DNA from 4 places in the Streptomyces deccanensis genome. Region 3 is predicted to be linked to each of the others. Evidence: riboswitches for the same ligand, from Rfam matches in the RefSeq annotation. Region 3 holds a riboswitch; each other region holds the start of a gene.

Region 1 (4,186 bases), 6.9 Mb from region 3:
ACGGCCACCACCGAGCCCTCCAGACGGTCCCGCCACAGCTCCAGCGCGGCGGCGCTGCGCGTGGTGCCCAGCTTCGCCGCCAGCGCGGGGACGGCCGGGTCGGAGAGCGTGCACAGCACGTCGTTGTCGGCGGGCAGCCGCTTGCGGGTCACCCCGCTGGCCACCATCTTGACGTCGGTGAAGATGGGCGCCCCGGCCCGCAGGGCCTCGCGGGCGCGGGCCACCACGTCGGGCGTGTACGTCAAGTCCCGTACCAGGTCGACCATTCCGCAGGCGTGGATCATCCGGACCGCGACCTGGCTGACATCGGCGGGCAGGGCCGCGAGGTCCGCCTCCGCGCGGATGGTGGCGAAGGACTGCCGGTAGATCGCCGGGCCGTCCTTCTCGTAGTCGTAGGTGGTCACGGTGGTCTTCTCGCTGCTCTCGGTCGTCGTACGGGGGGCGTTCGTGCGGGGATCGTGCGTGCGGGTGTCGTTCGTGCGGGTGTCGTTCGTGGTGCTCATGAGGTGATCGCCGTCAGGGCGTCGGCGAGTTGCCCGGGGTCGGCCATGGACGCGGTGCGCGGGGCCTGACCGGGAGCCGTGCGGGACAGCTCGTAGCCGCCGCCCCCCACCGCCACCACGTCGACGTGTTCACCCCGGGGGTGGCCGCAGCGGCGTTCGCAGCCGGACCAGTACAGGGGGAGCCCGGCGCGGCCCGCCGCCTCCAGAGTCTCGGTCGCGTCCGCCCGTACGTCCGCCAGGGACTTGGCGCAGCCGGGGCGTCCGATGCAGGCGCCGACGCGCAGCCAGGGGGAGGCGGGATCGGTGACGAGGCCGGTCACCGAGAGCCGGGCGAGCGCGTCGGTCGCCCGCTCCTCGTCCAGACCCGGTACGGGGACGACGACTCCGCGCCAGGGGGTCAGCCGCAGCTCACGGGAGGAAGCGGTGGCCGCCAGTGCGGTCAACTCCCGCCACTGGAGCGGGGTGAGGCGACCGAGCGGGACGTGTACGGAGAGGGCGTCGCCGACAACTCCCGGCGGCGGGCCGTCGGGTCCGGGGGGCGGGCCGTCGGTCGCGGCCGATGGGCCGTCGGGTCCGGCCGCGGTCGTCCCGCTCCCGTCGCCGACCCGGATCGCGGTGTCGACGCCGACGGCCGTCAGCCGGTTCCGGACCTCGTGGAGCAGCGCGTCCTGGGAGGGGAGTTCGGTCACACGCCAGACCCGCGCCCCGCTCTGCCGCGCCGCCTCCAGGAAGGTCTCGGCGGCGGCGAGCGCGGCCCGGGCCGCGTGCTCACCGGGGACCGACAGGCTCTCGCCGGCCGTCCCCAGGCTCAGCAGCGCGCCGTCGCCCCCGGTCGCCCGGACGGTCACATCGGCGTCCAGCGCGGCCACGTCCCCCCGCCCGTCGTCGAGCGCGAACAGGAACCGGCCCGACAAGCGCCGCGCCGCCTCGCTCGCGCACAGCGCGGTGTCCAGGGCGGTCAGCCAGGGCCGTACGTCGCGCAGACCGCGTCCGTCGAGACCGGACAGGGGCGAGGCGACGATGTTGCGCACCCGCTCGTGCCCGGCGGACGGCAACAGCCCCGCCGCGTCCAGCGCTTCGGCCAGCTCGCCCCCGCAGCCCTCGGGCAGCCCCCGCAGCTGCACATTGCCCCGGGAAGTGAGGTGAAGATCACCGTCCCCGAGCCGTCGCGCCGCCTCGGCGAGCGCCTCGGCCTGGCGGACGGTCAGCACACCACCGGGCACCCGGACCCGGGCCAGTGCCCCGTCGTCCGCCGCATGCAGCCGCAGTGTCCCCGGGCAGGCGTCGCCACGGTCCCGTGTGACCGCTGTGGCCTGGGACGATGAACGCAGGGGAGGCGTGGACATGGCGGCGAGCATACCCACCGGCACATCGGACGTATCCTCCGCCCTTTTGGGGCAGCCTTCCTTTTGAGGCGACCCTTACTATGCTGCTCGGTGGATCATCCGGTCCATCGACGCCACCACGGCGACAGGGGAGGAAGCCCGGTGTGAGTCCGGCGCGGTCCCGCCACTGTGAGCCCGTCCCAGGAGGGTCGGGCGAGTCAGGAACTCCCTTCCCCGTACCCCTCGGCCCGCCCGAGCAGGGGAGACTTTCGATTCGACACCGCCCGGGGCGCGGACCCCGAGGAAGGCCAGCAGCCGCATGCAGCCATCGTCCGGGGAGCGCTCCGCGCAGCCCCGCATCCTGCTCCTGTCGACCTCCGACACCGACCTGCTCAGCGCCCGCGCGGCCGCCGGCCCGGTCCCCTACCGCTTCGCCAACCCCTCGCGCCTCGCGCTGGAGGACCTCCCGGCGCTCCTCGACGGCACCGACCTGGTCGTCGTACGCCTCCTCGGTGGCATCCGCGCCTGGCAGGACGGCCTCGACCTGCTGCTCGCCGACGGCCGCCCGGTCGTCGTCCTCACCGGTGAACAGGCGCCCGACGCCCAGCTGATGGCCGCCTCCACCGTCCCGGTCGGCATCGCCGCCGAGGCCCACGCCTACCTCGCCCACGGCGGCCCCGCCAACCTGGAGCAGCTGGCCCGCTTCCTCTCCGACACGGTCCTGCTCACCGGCCACGGCTTCGACGCGCCCGCGCCCGCGCCCTCCTGGGGCCCACTGGAGCGCACCGCCCGCGACACCGCCGACGGCCCGACCATCGCCGTGCTCTACTACCGGGCCCACCACATGAGCGGCAACACCGCCTTCGTGGGCGCCCTGTGCGAGGCGATCGAGGACAAGGGCGCCCGCGCGCTCCCGCTGTACGTGGCCTCCCTGCGGGCCCCCGAGCCCGAGCTGATCGAGGAACTCCGCGCCGCCGACGCCATCGTCACCACCGTCCTCGCCGCAGGCGGCACCAAGCCCGCCGAGGCGTCGGCCGGCGGCGACGACGAGTCCTGGGACGCTGGCGCCCTCACCGGCCTCGACGTGCCGATCCTCCAGGCCCTGTGCCTGACCGGCTCGCGCGCCGCCTGGGAGGAGAACGACGAGGGCGTGTCCCCGCTCGACGCGGCCAGCCAGATCGCCGTCCCCGAGTTCGACGGCCGCCTGATCACCGTCCCGTTCTCCTTCAAGGAGATCGACGAGGACGGACTCCCGGCCTACGTCGCCGACCCCGAGCGCGCCGCCCGCGTCGCCGGGATCGCCGTACGCCACGCGCGCCTGCGCCACATCGCCAACGCGGACAAGCGCCTCGCGCTCGTCCTCTCCGCCTACCCGACCAAGCACTCCCGCATCGGCAACGCGGTCGGCCTGGACACCCCCGCCAGCGCGGTCGCCCTGCTGCGCCGACTGCGCGGGGAGGGCTACGACTTCGGGACGGACGCCGAGGTGCCGGGTCTGGCCTCCGGCGACGGCGACGAGCTGATCCGCGCGCTGATCGAGGCCGGCGGTCACGACCAGGACTGGCTGACCGAGGAGCAGTTGGCTCGCAACCCGGTCCGGATCCCGGCGGCCGACTACCGCCGCTGGTACGCCGAACTCCCCGAGGAACTGCGCACGTCCGTCGAGGAGCACTGGGGCCCGCCGCCCGGCGAGATGTTCGTCGACCGCAGCGCCAACCCGGAGGGCGACATCGTCCTCGCGGCACTGCGCTTCGGCAACCTGCTGATCCTCATCCAGCCGCCGCGCGGCTTCGGCGAGAACCCGATCGCGATCTACCACGACCCGGACCTCCCGCCCTCCCACCACTACCTGGCCGCCTACCGCTGGATCGCGGCCCGCGCCGAGGACGGCGGCTTCGGCGCCGACGCGATGATCCACCTCGGCAAGCACGGCAACCTGGAGTGGCTCCCCGGCAAGAACGCCGGCCTGTCCGCCGCGTGCGGCCCCGACGCCGCCCTCGGCGACCTGCCGCTGGTCTACCCGTTCCTGGTCAACGACCCGGGCGAGGGCACCCAGGCCAAGCGCCGCGTGCACGCCACCCTCGTCGACCACCTCGTGCCGCCGATGGCCCGCGCCGACTCCTACGGCGACATCGCGCGCCTGGAGCAACTCCTCGACGAGTACGCCCAGATCTCCTCCATGGACCCGGCGAAGCTGCCCGCGATCCGCGCCCAGATCTGGACCCTCATCCAGGCCGCCAAGCTCGACCACGACCTCGGTCTGGACGACCGCCCGGAGGACGACGGCTTCGACGACTTCCTGCTGCACGTCGACGGCTGGCTCTGCGAGGTCAAGGACGCCCAGATCCGCGACGGTCT
Region 2 (4,186 bases), 4.5 Mb from region 3:
TCGGGCGGAGCGTCAGCTCGAAGCCGGGGTCGAGGAGATTCTGGTTGCTGGACATCACTGGCAGGCCTCGCAGGACTCGGGGTTCTCAAGAGAGCAGGCGACGGCGTCCGGGTCGGCCGACTGCTGGACGGGGATGGTCTTCTCGGGCTGCTGCGCCTGGGCCTGCGTCTGGCCCTGTGCCGCGCGGGCGATGCGGGTCGCCGGGCGGGAGCGCAGGTAGTACGTGGTCTTCAGGCCCGACTTCCAGGCGTACGCGTACATCGAGGAGAGCTTGCCGATGGTCGGCGTCTCCAGGAAGAGGTTGAGCGACTGCGACTGGTCCAGATACGGCGTGCGGGCGGCGGCCATGTCGATCAGACCGCGCTGCGGGATCTCCCAGGCCGTGCGGTACAGCGCCCGGACGTCGGCCGGGATCCACGCGAAGTCCTGCACCGAGCCGTTCGACTCGCGCAGCGCCTCACGGGTGCGCGCGTCCCAGACGCCCAGCTCCTTCAGGTCCTTCACCAGGTACGAGTTGACCTGGAGGAACTCACCGGACAGCGTCTCGCGCTTGAACAGGTTCGACACCTGCGGCTCGATGCACTCGTACACCCCGGCGATCGAGGCGATGGTGGCCGTCGGCGCGATGGCGAGGAGCAGGGAGTTGCGCAGGCCCGTCGTCGCGACGCGCTCACGCAGGGCCGCCCAGCGCTCCGGCCAGGTGGTCTCGACGTCGTAGTGGTCGGGGTGCAGCACCCCGCGTGCCGTACGGGTCTTCTCCCAGGCCGGCAGCGGGCCGGACCGCTCGGCGAGATCGGCGGATGCCTCGTACGCGGCGAGCATGATCCGCTCGGCGATCCGGGTGGAGAGCGCCTTCGCCTCGGGGGAGTCGAAGGGCAGCCGCAGCTGGAAGAAGACGTCCTGGAGACCCATCGCGCCGAGCCCGACCGGACGCCACTTGGCGTTGGAGCGGCCCGCCTGCTCGGTCGGGTAGAAGTTGATGTCGACCACGCGGTCGAGGAAGGTGACGGCGGTGCGGACGGTCGCGTCCAGCCGCGCCCAGTCCATGTCGCCCGTCGCCCGGTCGACGAACGCGCCCAGGTTCACCGAGCCCAGGTTGCAGACGGCCGTCTCCCCGTCGTTCGTGACCTCCAGGATCTCCGTGCAGAGGTTGGAGGAGTGGACCACATGGCCCGGCTCGGCCGTCTGGTTCGCCGTGCGGTTGGCGGCGTCCTTGAAGGTCATCCAGCCGTTGCCGGTCTGTGCGAGGGTGCGCATCATCCGGCCGTACAGGTCACGGGCCGCGATCGTCTTCCTCGCCAGGCCGTCCGCCTCCGCCTTGCGGTACGCGGCCTCGAACTCCGCGCCCCACAGGTCGACCAGCTCGGGCACGTCGGACGGGGAGAACAGCGACCACTGCTCGTCGGCGGCGACCCGGCGCATGAACTCGTCCGGGATCCAGTGCGCCAGGTTCAGGTTGTGCGTACGCCGGGCATCCTCGCCGGTGTTGTCGCGCAGCTCCAGGAACTCCTCGATGTCGGAGTGCCAGGTCTCCAGGTAGACCGCGGCCGCGCCCTTGCGCCGGCCGCCCTGGTTCACGGCGGCGACCGAGGCGTCCAGCGTCTTCAGGAACGGCACGATGCCGTTGGAGTGGCCGTTGGTGCCCCGGATCAGCGAACCGCGCGAACGGATGCGGGAGTACGACAGACCGATGCCACCGGCGTGCTTCGAGAGGCGGGCCACCTGGTGGTAGCGGTCGTAGAGGGAGTCGAGCTCGTCCAGCGGGGAGTCGAGGAGGTAGCAGGACGACATCTGGGGGTGTCGCGTACCGGAGTTGAAGAGCGTGGGGGAGGAAGGGAGGTAGTCGAGGCGGCTCATGAGCCCGTAGAGCGCGGCGACTTCGTCGAGGGCGCGCAGGCCCGCCTCCGTGTCGGCTCCCGTGTCCTCGGCCAGGCCGGCGGCGACCCGCAGCATGAAGTGCTGGGGGGTCTCGACGACCTTGCGGGTGAGGGGGTGCCGGAGCAGGTAGCGGCTGTGCAGGGTGCGCAGACCGAAGTAGCCGAAGCGGTCGTCTCCGGCCGGGTCGATCAGGGCGTCGAGACGCTCGGCGTGGGCGCGGACGAACGCGGCCGTACGGTCGGCGACGAGGCCCTCCCGGTGGCCGACGGCGATGGACTCGGTGAACGTCGTGACACCCTGCGAGGCCGCCTCGGCACGGATGTCGACGGCCAGCAGCCGGGCGGCCAGTCTCGAATAGGCGGGGTCCTCGGCGATGAGGCCCGCGGCGGCCTCCGTGGCCAGCTCACGCAGCTCCGCGACCATCTCGGCGGAGGACGCGCGCACCGACCGGCCGCGCAGCGCGGCGGCGGCGACCCGGCCGGGATCGGCGTCGGGGAGGTCGGCGGTCAGCTCGGTCAGGGTCCGCAGCAACGCGGTACCGGGACCGTCGGTCTCCGACGCCGGGTCGGCTGACACCGGGTCGACGGGCACCGGCTCGGCTGAAGCCAGGTCGGCTGAAACCGGATCGGCCGACACCGGATCGGCTGGCGCGATGGTCACGTGGGGCTCTCCCTCGCTCGGCTGGGGGCCCTGCGGAGGGCAGGCGGCAGCACACGAGCGCACGGGAGCGTCGCGTCCACCGGCCCATTCCACGAGGCCCGGACGTCACGGCACCCGGACCGGACGGCCGGGCGCACTGTCGGCAGGTGTTCGGACTGAACAGGCGTGCACATATGGCGATGAATGCACGCGAGTACACCGTTGCGGGACAGCTCCGGATTCACACCGGATTCCCCTGCGGCGACAGCGAGCATGAGCATACATCTAGTGCCGGGGCGCGGTGTCACCCCCACATGTTGTGTCGCGTTCGGTTTCGCAGGGTGTCAGAGCGTCAACTCATAGGTGATCAGCGTGATGTCGAGAAGGTCGGGGAGGGGGTTCCAGTCGCGCTCAGGTGTGCGAGTGAAGCCCAGCCGTCCGTAGATGCGATGGGCCGCGTGCATGCTCCGCTGGGTCGACAGAACGACGCGCACACAGCCCTCGACGGCGCGGGCACGCTCCAGGCAGGCCCGCACGAGTGCCTCGCCGACACCCCGCCCTCGGGCTTCCGGGGACACCGCGAGCATCCGTATCTCGGCCTCCCCCGCGCGGGCGATGTCGGCCATGGGCCCGCCCGCGGGGACGAAGGTCACCCCGCCCAGCACCTGCCCGTCCGCGACCGCGACGAGCACCTCGGCCTCGGCCGCCCGCTTCGCCACGTCCCGCAGCTCGTCGAGGTACCGGTCGCTCTCCCCGAAGTCCAGCAGTCCGTCTCCGAGGTAGGCCTGGGCGGTGATCTCGCCGAGCGCGGCGTACTCGTCGGGAGCCGCCGGCCTGATCGTGATGTCCATGCGTCGCAGTGTGCACGAGGGGCGGCTGCGCGGGTCGGCGGTTTTCCACAGGGGCCGCCGTCCGTCGGACTATCGGATTTTGTCAGGCCGTCGCAGGCCACCTGGGCAGCGTCGTCACGAAGTCCGAGCTGAAGTCGCGGGTGCCCGGCCCGAGCGCGACGCGGCCGGTGGCGCGCAGACGGGCGGTCAGGGCAGGGGACTCGGAGTAGTAGACGCGCCGGGCGGCGGCCGGCACGAACACGGTCTGGCCGCGCGTGAGTTCGCTCGCGCACTCCACGACGACGGCACCCTCGGCCACCTCGACGAACGCCTCGTCACCGCACACGCCCACGGCCAGCGGATCGTGCAGCGGACAGGTGCCGTCCCCGCCGTGGCGGGTGTAGGCGTCCATGTAGGTCCGCATCAGCCGCGCGGCGAGGGCGGTGCCGGGGCCCGCGGCCTCCAGCGCGGCGAGGTCCTCGGGGCGGAAGAGCCAGCGGTGCGAGGCGTCCAGGTCGACCATGGTGAACGGGATGCCGGAGGAGAGGACGATCTCGGCGGCGTCCGGGTCTGCCCAGATGTTGAACTCGGCGACGGGGGTGAAGTTGCCAGGGACCTGGGCGGCGCCGCCCATGAACACGAACCTGCGGACGCGGTGGGCGAAGTGCGGGTCCTCCAGCAGGGCGATGGCCACGTTGGTGAGGGGGCCGGTGGCGCAGACCGTCAGCTCGCCCTCGTACTCCCTCGACAGGCGGAGCAGGGCCTGGGCGGACGACTCCGTGGGGTGGGGGGCCGTCGAGTCGGGGAGGGTTTCGCCGCCGAGGCCCGCGGGGCCGTGG
Region 3 (4,186 bases):
GCGATGCTCGCCACCCGGCTGACCTACAAGCTCGGACAGCACACGAGCGAGAAGGCCTCCGGCAAGGGCTACCGCGCCGGTCAGATCGCCTCCGCGGGCCTGGTCTCGCTGGCCCACGGCACCAACGACGCCCAGAAGACGATGGGCATCATCACCCTCGCCCTGGTGGCCGGCGGCGCCCTCGCGCCCGACTCCGACCCGCCGGTGTGGGTCATCGTCTCCGCCGGTCTCGCCATCGCGCTCGGCACCTACCTGGGCGGCTGGCGCATCATCCGCACGATGGGCAAGGGCCTGACCGACCTCCAGCCGCAGCAGGGCTTCGCCGCCCAGACCAGCGCGGCCACGGTCATCCTGGCCTCCTCGCACCTCGGCTTCTCGCTCTCCACCACGCACTCGGTCTCCGGTGCGGTGATGGGCGCGGGCCTCGGCCGCAAGGGCGGGGTGGTCCGCTGGTCCACCGCGACCCGGATGTTCGTCGCGTGGGGTCTGACCCTGCCGGCCGCCGCGCTGGTCGCCGCGCTCGCCGAGTGGGTGACGTCCTTCGGCAGCTGGGGCACGGCCGTCGTCGCGGTCTTCCTCATCGCCTCCAGCGCCGCGATCTGGGTGATCTCGCGCCGTGAGGTCGTCGACCACACGAACGTCAACGACACCGAGGAAACGCCCGGTGTGGTGACCACGGCGATGGCCGCCGTGACGCCGCCGCCCACCGCCGCCGTGGCCGAGGAGCTCGCGGCGACCATCCCGGCACCCGCGGCCGCGGCCGCCGCCGAGACCCCGGCCCCGGCGAACTCGTCCGCGCCGACGCCCGCCGTCTGAGCCCCGCGACCTCCTGAGGAAGATCACCATGCACATCGACTGGGCAGCCCTGGGCTCCGTCTTCGGAGTCAGCCTCGTGGTCACCGTGGCCCTCGTCGGCCTCTTCACCCTGGGGATCGTCGGCCTCTCCAAGCGGGAGGCCGCGACCGCCGCCGGCACGTCGCCCGCGCTCGCCACGACAGCGGCGTACGCCTGCTTCGCGGCCTGCACGGCGGCGGTGGGTTACGGGATCTACCTGATCATGGCCTGAGGCCACGTTCACCCGCTCCACCTCGCACGACACACAGAAGCGCACCCCTCGTACCGTTCGATCCGGTACGAGGGGTGCGTCGTCGGTCCGCAGCCGGCCTCAGCGCTCCCCCGGCCTGCGCGGCCGGGGGGTGAGCCCCCACCACAGGCCCGCCCCCGTGGCGAGCAGGGCGGTCACCGCCGGCCAGACGACGGCCCGCGCCTCCGTCGCCGGCACCAGCAGGGCGGCGAGAGCTCCCATCCCCACGGCCAGGACTCCGGCGACCGTGCTGAAGAGCACCAGCGGGGCGGCCGCGGACAACAGCGTCCGCCGGTCCCTCGACGCCCTCGCACGCGCCACGGCGAATGTCTCGGTCCGGTCTTCCATCGCGTGTACCTCCCGTCCCCCGAACGGTTCGTCAAGAGCCGTCCGTACCCGGGTCCACAAGCCCCGCCAGAAAACCACACCACGCGGCGTGACGGAAGGAGTGCACAGCGTTCTGATGCCAGTTGGACGCACCGGGATGCGGCGCTCCCGCGTCGAGGACCAGCGGTGTGGGGCTCGGCACACCGTCGCGCCGCAGGTCAACAGCGAGTTGACGGGTCTCGAAGGGGCGTGGTGGACTGCCGGGGCCATGTACGACGGCAGGAGAGGAAGCCGGTGCGAGTCCGGCGCGGTCCCGCCACTGTCACCGGGGAAGCAACTCGACGCGTCTCCCGGGAGCCAGGAACTCTCGCCGTCGGTCTCGTCGAACCAGGGCGTGGACACCCTGAGTGAGGACATATCGCCATGTGCGGCTGCCACTTGAGTCCCAGCACCGGATCCGCGTACGCCCTCGCGGTCGGCTGAACCCGTGCGTGCCGATCGCGTCTTCGCGTACGGCGCCACCGCCGGACTCCTCGGTGATCTGCTGCTCGGTGATCCTCGCCGGGGGCATCCGGTCGCCGCGTTCGGGCGGGCCGCCGGTGCCGTGGAGCGGGTGCTGTGGCGGGACCACCGGGGGTGGGGCGCGCTGCACACCGCCGTGTGCGCGGGTGGCGCCGTGGCGCTCGGGGCCGTGGCCTCGACCGCCGTACGGCCGTCGCGCGTGGCCTCCGTCGCGTTGACCGCCGCCGCCACCTGGGCCGTCGTCGGGGGGACTTCGCTCGCGCGGGAGGCCCGGACGATCGGACGGTCCCTCGACGCGGGGGACGTCGAGGGCGCGCGGGCCCGGTTGCCTCACCTGTGCGGGCGGGACCCCCAGGCGCTCGACGCGGACGGGATCGCGCGGGCGGTCGTGGAGTCCGTCGCCGAGAACACCTCCGACGCGGTGGTGGGGGCGCTGGTCTGGGGAGCCGTGGCGGGAGTGCCCGGGCTGGTCGGGTTCCGGGCCGTCAACACGTTGGACGCCATGGTCGGTCACCGGTCGCAGCGGTACCGGCGGTTCGGCTGGGCCTCCGCGCGGCTGGACGACGTGGTGGGGTGGCCGGGGGCCCGGCTGACGGCGGTGCTGGCCGCCGCCTCCGGTGGGGACGCCCGGGGGGCCGTACGGGCCTGGCGCGCGGACGCGGGCAAGCACCCGAGCCCCAACGCGGGGCCCGTGGAGGCGTCGTTCGCGGGGGCGCTCGGAGTGCGGTTGGGGGGCACGTTGTCGTACGGGGGGCGGGTCGAGCATCGGCCTGTGCTGAATGGAGAGGGACGCGCCGTCGTCGTGGGGGACATCGAGCGGGCCGTTCGGTTGTCCCGGCGGGTGGGGTGGCTGGCGCTGGGGATCGGTGCGGGTGTGTCGCTGCTGCGGTCGAGGAGTCGAGGATGAGTGGCGGACTGCTGGTGGCCGGGACCACCTCCGACGCCGGGAAGAGCGTCGTCACCGCCGGGATCTGCCGGTGGCTGGTGCGGCAGGGGGTCAAGGTCGCGCCGTTCAAGGCGCAGAACATGTCGCTCAACTCCTTCGTGACGAAGGAGGGCGCCGAGATCGGGCGCGCGCAGGCCATGCAGGCGCAGGCGTGCCGGGTGGAGCCCACCGCGCTCATGAACCCCGTGCTGCTGAAGCCCGGGGGCGAGCGCAGCAGTCAGGTCGTGCTGCTCGGGAAGCCCGTGGGTGAGATGAGCGCGCGCGGCTATCACGGCGGGCGGCAACAGCGGCTGCTCGGGACCGTGTTGGAGTGCCTCACCGAGCTGCGGGGCACGTATGACGCGGTGATCTGCGAGGGGGCCGGCTCTCCGGCCGAGATCAATCTGCGGCGCACCGACATCGTCAACATGGGGATCGCCCGCAACGCCGGGCTGCCCGTGCTCGTGGTCGGTGACATCGACCGAGGTGGGGTGTTCGCGTCGTTCTTCGGGACCGTCGCACTGCTCTCCCCCGAGGACCAGGCCCTCGTCGCCGGGTTCCTCGTCAACAAGTTCCGGGGCGACGTCTCCCTGTTGGAGCCGGGGCTCGACATGCTGCGCGGGCTCACCGGGCGACGGACGTACGGGGTGCTGCCGTTCCGGCACGGGCTCGGGATCGACGAGGAGGACGGGCTGCGGGTCTCGCTGCGCGGGACGGTTCGGGAGTCGAACGTCGCGCCGCCCGTCGGGGAGGACGTGCTGCGGGTCGCCGTGTGCGCGGTGCCGCTGATGTCCAACTTCACCGATGTGGACGCGCTCGCCGCCGAACCCGGTGTCGTCGTGCGGTTCGTGGACCGGGCCGAGGAGTTGGCCGACGCGGACCTCGTCGTCGTGCCCGGCACTCGGGGCACGGTGCGGGCGCTGGAGTGGCTGCGGGAGCGGGGGCTGGCCGACGCGCTGGTGCGCAGGGCCGCCGAGGGGCGGCCGGTGCTCGGGATCTGCGGCGGGTTCCAGGTGCTCGGCGAGCGGATCGAGGACGAGGTCGAGAGCCGGCTCGGGCGGGTGGACGGGCTCGGGGTGCTTCCCGTGCGGGTCCGCTTCGCCGTGGAGAAGACACTGACCCGGCCCGTGGGCGAGGCCCTCGGTGAGCGGGTCGAGGGGTACGAGATCCACCACGGGGTCGCCGAGGTGCTGGGCGGCGAGCCCTTCCTGGACGGGTGCCGGGTCGGGCAGACCTGGGGCACGCACTGGCACGGGTCGCTGGAGTCGGACGGGTTCCGGCGGGCCTTCCTGCGCGAGGTGGCGGCGGCTTCGGGGCGGCGGTTCGTG
Region 4 (4,186 bases), 1.7 Mb from region 3:
GTTCCTGTTGCAGTCCGCGTCGGCCGTGTTCACGCCCACGTTCCAGGCCGTGATCCCCGACGTGCTGCCCGAGGAACGCGACTACACGCGGGCCCTGTCGATGTCCCGGCTCGCCTACGACCTGGAGAGCCTCTTCTCCCCCGCCCTCGCGGCCGCGCTGTTGTCCGTGACGACCTACGACGGCCTGTTCGGCGGCACGGTCCTCGGTTTCCTCGCCTCGGCCGCCCTGGTCGTCTCCACCGCCCTGCCCGAGCGGGCCGCCGTCACCACCCCGCGCACGGGCGGCGCGTACGCCAGGGCCACCGCCGGCACGCGCCTCTTCCTGGGCGTGCCCGAGCTGCGGGCCCTGCTCGCGCTGAACCTCGCGGTCGCGGCGGCCGGGGCGATGGTGACGGTGAACTCCGTCGTCTACGTCCGCGATGTGCTGGGCCTGTCGGCGGGCGCCGTGGCGCTGGCGCTCGGGGCCTACGGGGCGGGGTCGATGACCGTGGCGCTGGTGCTGCCCCGGGTGCTGGACAAGGTGCCGGACCGGGCCGTGATGCTGCCGGGCGCGCTGTCGCTGGCCGTCGTCTTCGCCGGGCTCGGGGCCGTCACGGGCGCGCAGGGCGGGAGTTGGCGGCTGCTCGGGCTGCTGGTGCTCTGGGCCGCGTTCGGGGCCGCGTGCTCGGCGGTGCTCACTCCGGCCGGGCGGCTCGTCCGCCGCTCGGTGGAGCCCGGTGCGCGGACGGCCGCGTTCGCCGCGCAGTTCTCCCTCTCGCACGGCTGCTGGCTGCTGACGTATCCGCTGGCCGGGTGGCTGGGGGCGGCGGCCGGGCTGAACTGGGCGGTGCTCGCCCTGGGTTCGCTCGCCCTCGGCGCGGCGCTGCTGGCCGTACGGCTGTGGCCGGCGGGGTCGACGGCCGACGCGCCCGCGGCCCATGTGCACGCCGACCTCCCCTTCGGTCACCCCCATCTGGTGGGAGCCCGGCGCGTCCCGACCGGCTGGCGGCACAGCCACGGCCACCTCGCGGACGGGCTGCATGCCTAGGGCGTGGTCCATTTCTCCTCGATCCGCGCGAACCGCCAGACCAGCAGGGCGACCGCCCAGGTCGCGAAGAAGAGGCCGACGACGACATAGCCGACGGTGTTGAGGTCGAGGCCGGAGACGTCGTCCCAGAAGGCGCCGTGCAGACGGGCCTTCTCGGCGACCAGGCCGAGGAGTTCGACCGTGCCGATGACGAGGGCGACGGCCACGGACAGACCCGTGATCACGAGGTTGTAGTAGACCTTGCGGACCGGCCGGGAGAACGCCCAGCCGTAGGCGAAGTTCATGAACGTGCCGTCCACGGTGTCGAGGAGGGACATCCCGGCGGCGAACAGGACGGGCAGACACAGGATCGCGTACCAGGGCAGTCCGGAGGCGGCGCCCGAGCCGGCGAGCACCAGCAGCGCGACCTCCGTCGCCGTGTCGAAGCCGAGGCCGAAGAGCATGCCGACGGGGTACATCTGCCAGGGCTTGGTGAGGGACCGCATCAACCGTCCGAGGAGCCGGTTCATCAGGCCCCGGCTGTTCAGCCGTTCCTCCAGCGCGGCCTCGTCGAAGGTTCCCGAGCGCATCTCGCGGAACACCTTCCAGATCCCCACCATGATCACCAGGTTGACGACGCCGATCACGTACAGGAACGTCCCGGAGACGGTGGTGCCGATCCAGCCGGACACGTCGTGCAGCGCGGAGCCGTCGTCGCGGACCGGTCCGGCGAGCGCCTTGACGCCGAGGGTGAGGAGGAAGGTGAGGACGAGCACGATCGACGAGTGGCCGAGGGAGAACCAGAAGCCGACCGACAGGGGGCGTTGCCCCTCCCCCCTCAGTTTGCGGGTGGTGTTGTCGATGGCGGCGATGTGGTCGGCGTCGAAGGCGTGCCGCATGCCCAGGGTGTAGGCGGTGACACCCATACCGATACCGAAGGTCTTGCTGCCGACGCTGTAGTGCTCGGGGGCGACGATCACCACCAGGGTGAACCAGCCGACGAGGTGCAGCGCCAGGATGAATCCGGCCATCCCGCCCAGGCTCGCCCACTCCTTGCGCGACATCGAGGCGCGGATCCGCCGCCATGAGAACCCGCCCGTCCCGGGGGTGGCCGAGGGGGCGGTGTCGGTACCAGGAGCCATGGGGCGTGGGCCTTCTCTTCGTGCGGGCGGTCGGGCCCCCTCAGCCTTGTGCGCCCATTTGGCAGCTGCAACTTTGTCGCAGTAAAGCTCCCGTCTGTTTTCGGTCAGGTGGGGGCTCTTGGCGTGACGTGGGGCGTACGCCGGAGTGTGAGCCGGGGTGTGAGCTGTCGCACGGCGCCCGCGCGCCCCTCGCCTCCGCTTGTCAGCGTCCTTATGCGGGCATTACTGTCACCACGCCTTGGTGAACGGGAAATCCGGTGTGATGCCGGTGCGGCCCTCGCCACTGTGATCGGGAAGTCCGGCTCCGGTCCTCACGGACAGCCACTGGGTCTTCGGACCCGGGAAGGCGGAGCACGGGCGGTGTCACCCGTAAGCCAGGAGACCGGCCAAGGCGCGTCAACCATCCACGAGGTGCTGGAGAGGGTCTGCTGAGCCATGCACATAGCCGAGGGTTTCCTTCCTCCGGCGCACGCGATCGCCTGGGGCGTCGCGTCCGCGCCGTTCGTCGTCCACGGAGTCAGGGCACTCACCCGTGAAGTCAGGGAACACCCCGAGAGCACACTGCTGCTCGGCGCCTCCGGGGCCTTCACGTTCGTCCTGTCCGCGCTGAAGCTCCCGTCCGTCACCGGGAGTTGTTCCCACCCCACCGGCACCGGACTCGGTGCCATCCTGTTCCGGCCGCCGATCATGGCGGTCCTCGGCACCATCACCCTGCTCTTCCAGGCCCTGCTGCTCGCACACGGCGGTCTGACCACGCTCGGCGCCAACGTCTTCTCGATGGCGATCGTCGGGCCCTGGGCAGGGTACGGCGTCTACCGGCTGCTGCGACGCTTCGACGTGCCGCTGATGGTGACCGTGTTCTTCGGCGCGTTCTTCGCCGACCTGGTCACCTACTGCGTCACCAGCGTGCAGTTGGCGCTCGCGTTCCCCGACCCGAGCAGCGGCTTCCTGGGCGCGCTCGGCAAGTTCGGCTCCATCTTCGCCGTCACCCAGATCCCGCTCGCGGTCAGCGAGGGGCTGCTCACGGTGCTGGTGATGCGTCTGCTGGTGCAGTCGAGCAAGGGCGAACTCACCCGGCTCGGCGTGCTCCTGACCGACCGGCGGAACCGCGTAGGGACCGGGACGGAGAACGAGACCGAGGCGGTGGCCCGATGAAGCGGAACACGAAGATCAACGCGCTGCTGCTGCTCGCCGTGGCCGCGCTCGCCGTCCTGCCGCTGGCCCTCGGTCTCGGCGACCACAAGGAGGAGCCCTTCACGGGCGCCGACGCCGAGGCGGAGACGGCGATCACGGAGATCGAGCCGGACTACGAGCCGTGGTTCTCCCCCCTCTACGAACCGCCGTCCGGTGAGATCGAGTCGGCGCTCTTCGCCCTCCAGGCCGCCCTCGGCGCGGGCGTCCTCGCCTACTACTTCGGCATCCACCGGGGCCGGCGCCAGGGCGAGGCCCGGGCCCGGGCCCTGCTGGACGCGTCTGAGGCCGCCGACACGGCCCCGGCGCGGCCGTTGGACGCGGCGGTCACGACGACGCCCGCGAACGCGGCGGTCGCGGCCTCCACGGCGACGGCGTCCGGCGACGACGGCTCGGCCGGTGGCTCCGGGGAGTCCCCCGCCGGGCGGGGCTGACCCGGGTGCTGCCGATCGACGTGGCGGCGCACAGCAGTCGCTGGCGCCGCCGCCATCCCGTGGACAAGGCCGTGCTCGGGCTCGGCCTCACCGTGCTCGCGATCTCCCTGCCCCCCTGGCCCGGCGCGGCCCTGGTCCTGCTGACCGCGCTCGTGGTGCTGCTGGGCCCCGCGGGCGTGCCCGGCCGTCGGCTGTGGCGGGCCTACCGGGTGCCGTTGGGCTTCTGTGTGACCGGCGCGCTGCCGCTGCTCGTCCAGGTGGGCGGTCCGGACGGGTTCCTCACCCCCGCCGACGGCGGACCGGTCCGCGCGGCGGAGCTGCTGCTGCGCACCTCGGCCGCCTCCCTCGGCGTCCTCCTGTTCGCCTTCACCACCCCCATGTCGGACCTGCTGCCCCGGCTGGTGCGGGCCGGG

What was found. A riboswitch is a leader RNA that binds a small molecule or an ion and turns the genes downstream of it on or off. The one in region 3 is predicted to bind cobalamin.
Region 1: linked by a shared signal. The riboswitch ahead of cobN (cobaltochelatase subunit CobN) and the one ahead of L3078_RS10715 (cobalamin biosynthesis protein) in region 3 are both predicted to bind cobalamin.
Region 2: linked by a shared signal. The riboswitch ahead of L3078_RS30635 (ribonucleoside-diphosphate reductase subunit alpha) and the one ahead of L3078_RS10715 (cobalamin biosynthesis protein) in region 3 are both predicted to bind cobalamin.
Region 4: linked by a shared signal. The riboswitch ahead of L3078_RS03110 (energy-coupling factor ABC transporter permease) and the one ahead of L3078_RS10715 (cobalamin biosynthesis protein) in region 3 are both predicted to bind cobalamin.

The regions. Positions count from the first base shown of each region.
Region 1 is NZ_CP092431.1:9,248,663-9,252,848, forward strand. Features, by position in the region: gene L3078_RS40710 (precorrin-8X methylmutase) at 1-404, opposite strand, end outside; gene cobG (precorrin-3B synthase) at 500-1,861, opposite strand; cobalamin riboswitch at 1,942-2,072, shown strand; gene cobN (cobaltochelatase subunit CobN) at 2,148-4,186, shown strand, end outside.
Region 2 is NZ_CP092431.1:6,864,947-6,869,132, forward strand. Features, by position in the region: gene L3078_RS30630 (ribonucleotide-diphosphate reductase subunit beta) at 1-55, opposite strand, end outside; gene L3078_RS30635 (ribonucleoside-diphosphate reductase subunit alpha) at 55-2,538, opposite strand; cobalamin riboswitch at 2,663-2,798, opposite strand; gene L3078_RS30640 (GNAT family N-acetyltransferase) at 2,862-3,368, opposite strand; gene L3078_RS30645 (nucleoside hydrolase) at 3,451-4,186, opposite strand, start outside.
Region 3 is NZ_CP092431.1:2,397,767-2,401,952, forward strand. Features, by position in the region: gene L3078_RS10700 (inorganic phosphate transporter) at 1-816, shown strand, start outside; gene L3078_RS10705 (hypothetical protein) at 845-1,066, shown strand; gene L3078_RS10710 (hypothetical protein) at 1,166-1,432, opposite strand; cobalamin riboswitch at 1,648-1,800, shown strand; gene L3078_RS10715 (cobalamin biosynthesis protein) at 1,899-2,840, shown strand; gene L3078_RS10720 (cobyric acid synthase) at 2,837-4,186, shown strand, end outside.
Region 4 is NZ_CP092431.1:683,798-687,983, forward strand. Features, by position in the region: gene L3078_RS03100 (MFS transporter) at 1-1,027, shown strand, start outside; gene nicT (Nickel transporter NicT) at 1,024-2,148, opposite strand; cobalamin riboswitch at 2,371-2,553, shown strand; gene L3078_RS03110 (energy-coupling factor ABC transporter permease) at 2,584-3,303, shown strand; gene L3078_RS03115 (energy-coupling factor ABC transporter substrate-binding protein) at 3,300-3,773, shown strand; gene cbiQ (cobalt ECF transporter T component CbiQ) at 3,779-4,186, shown strand, end outside.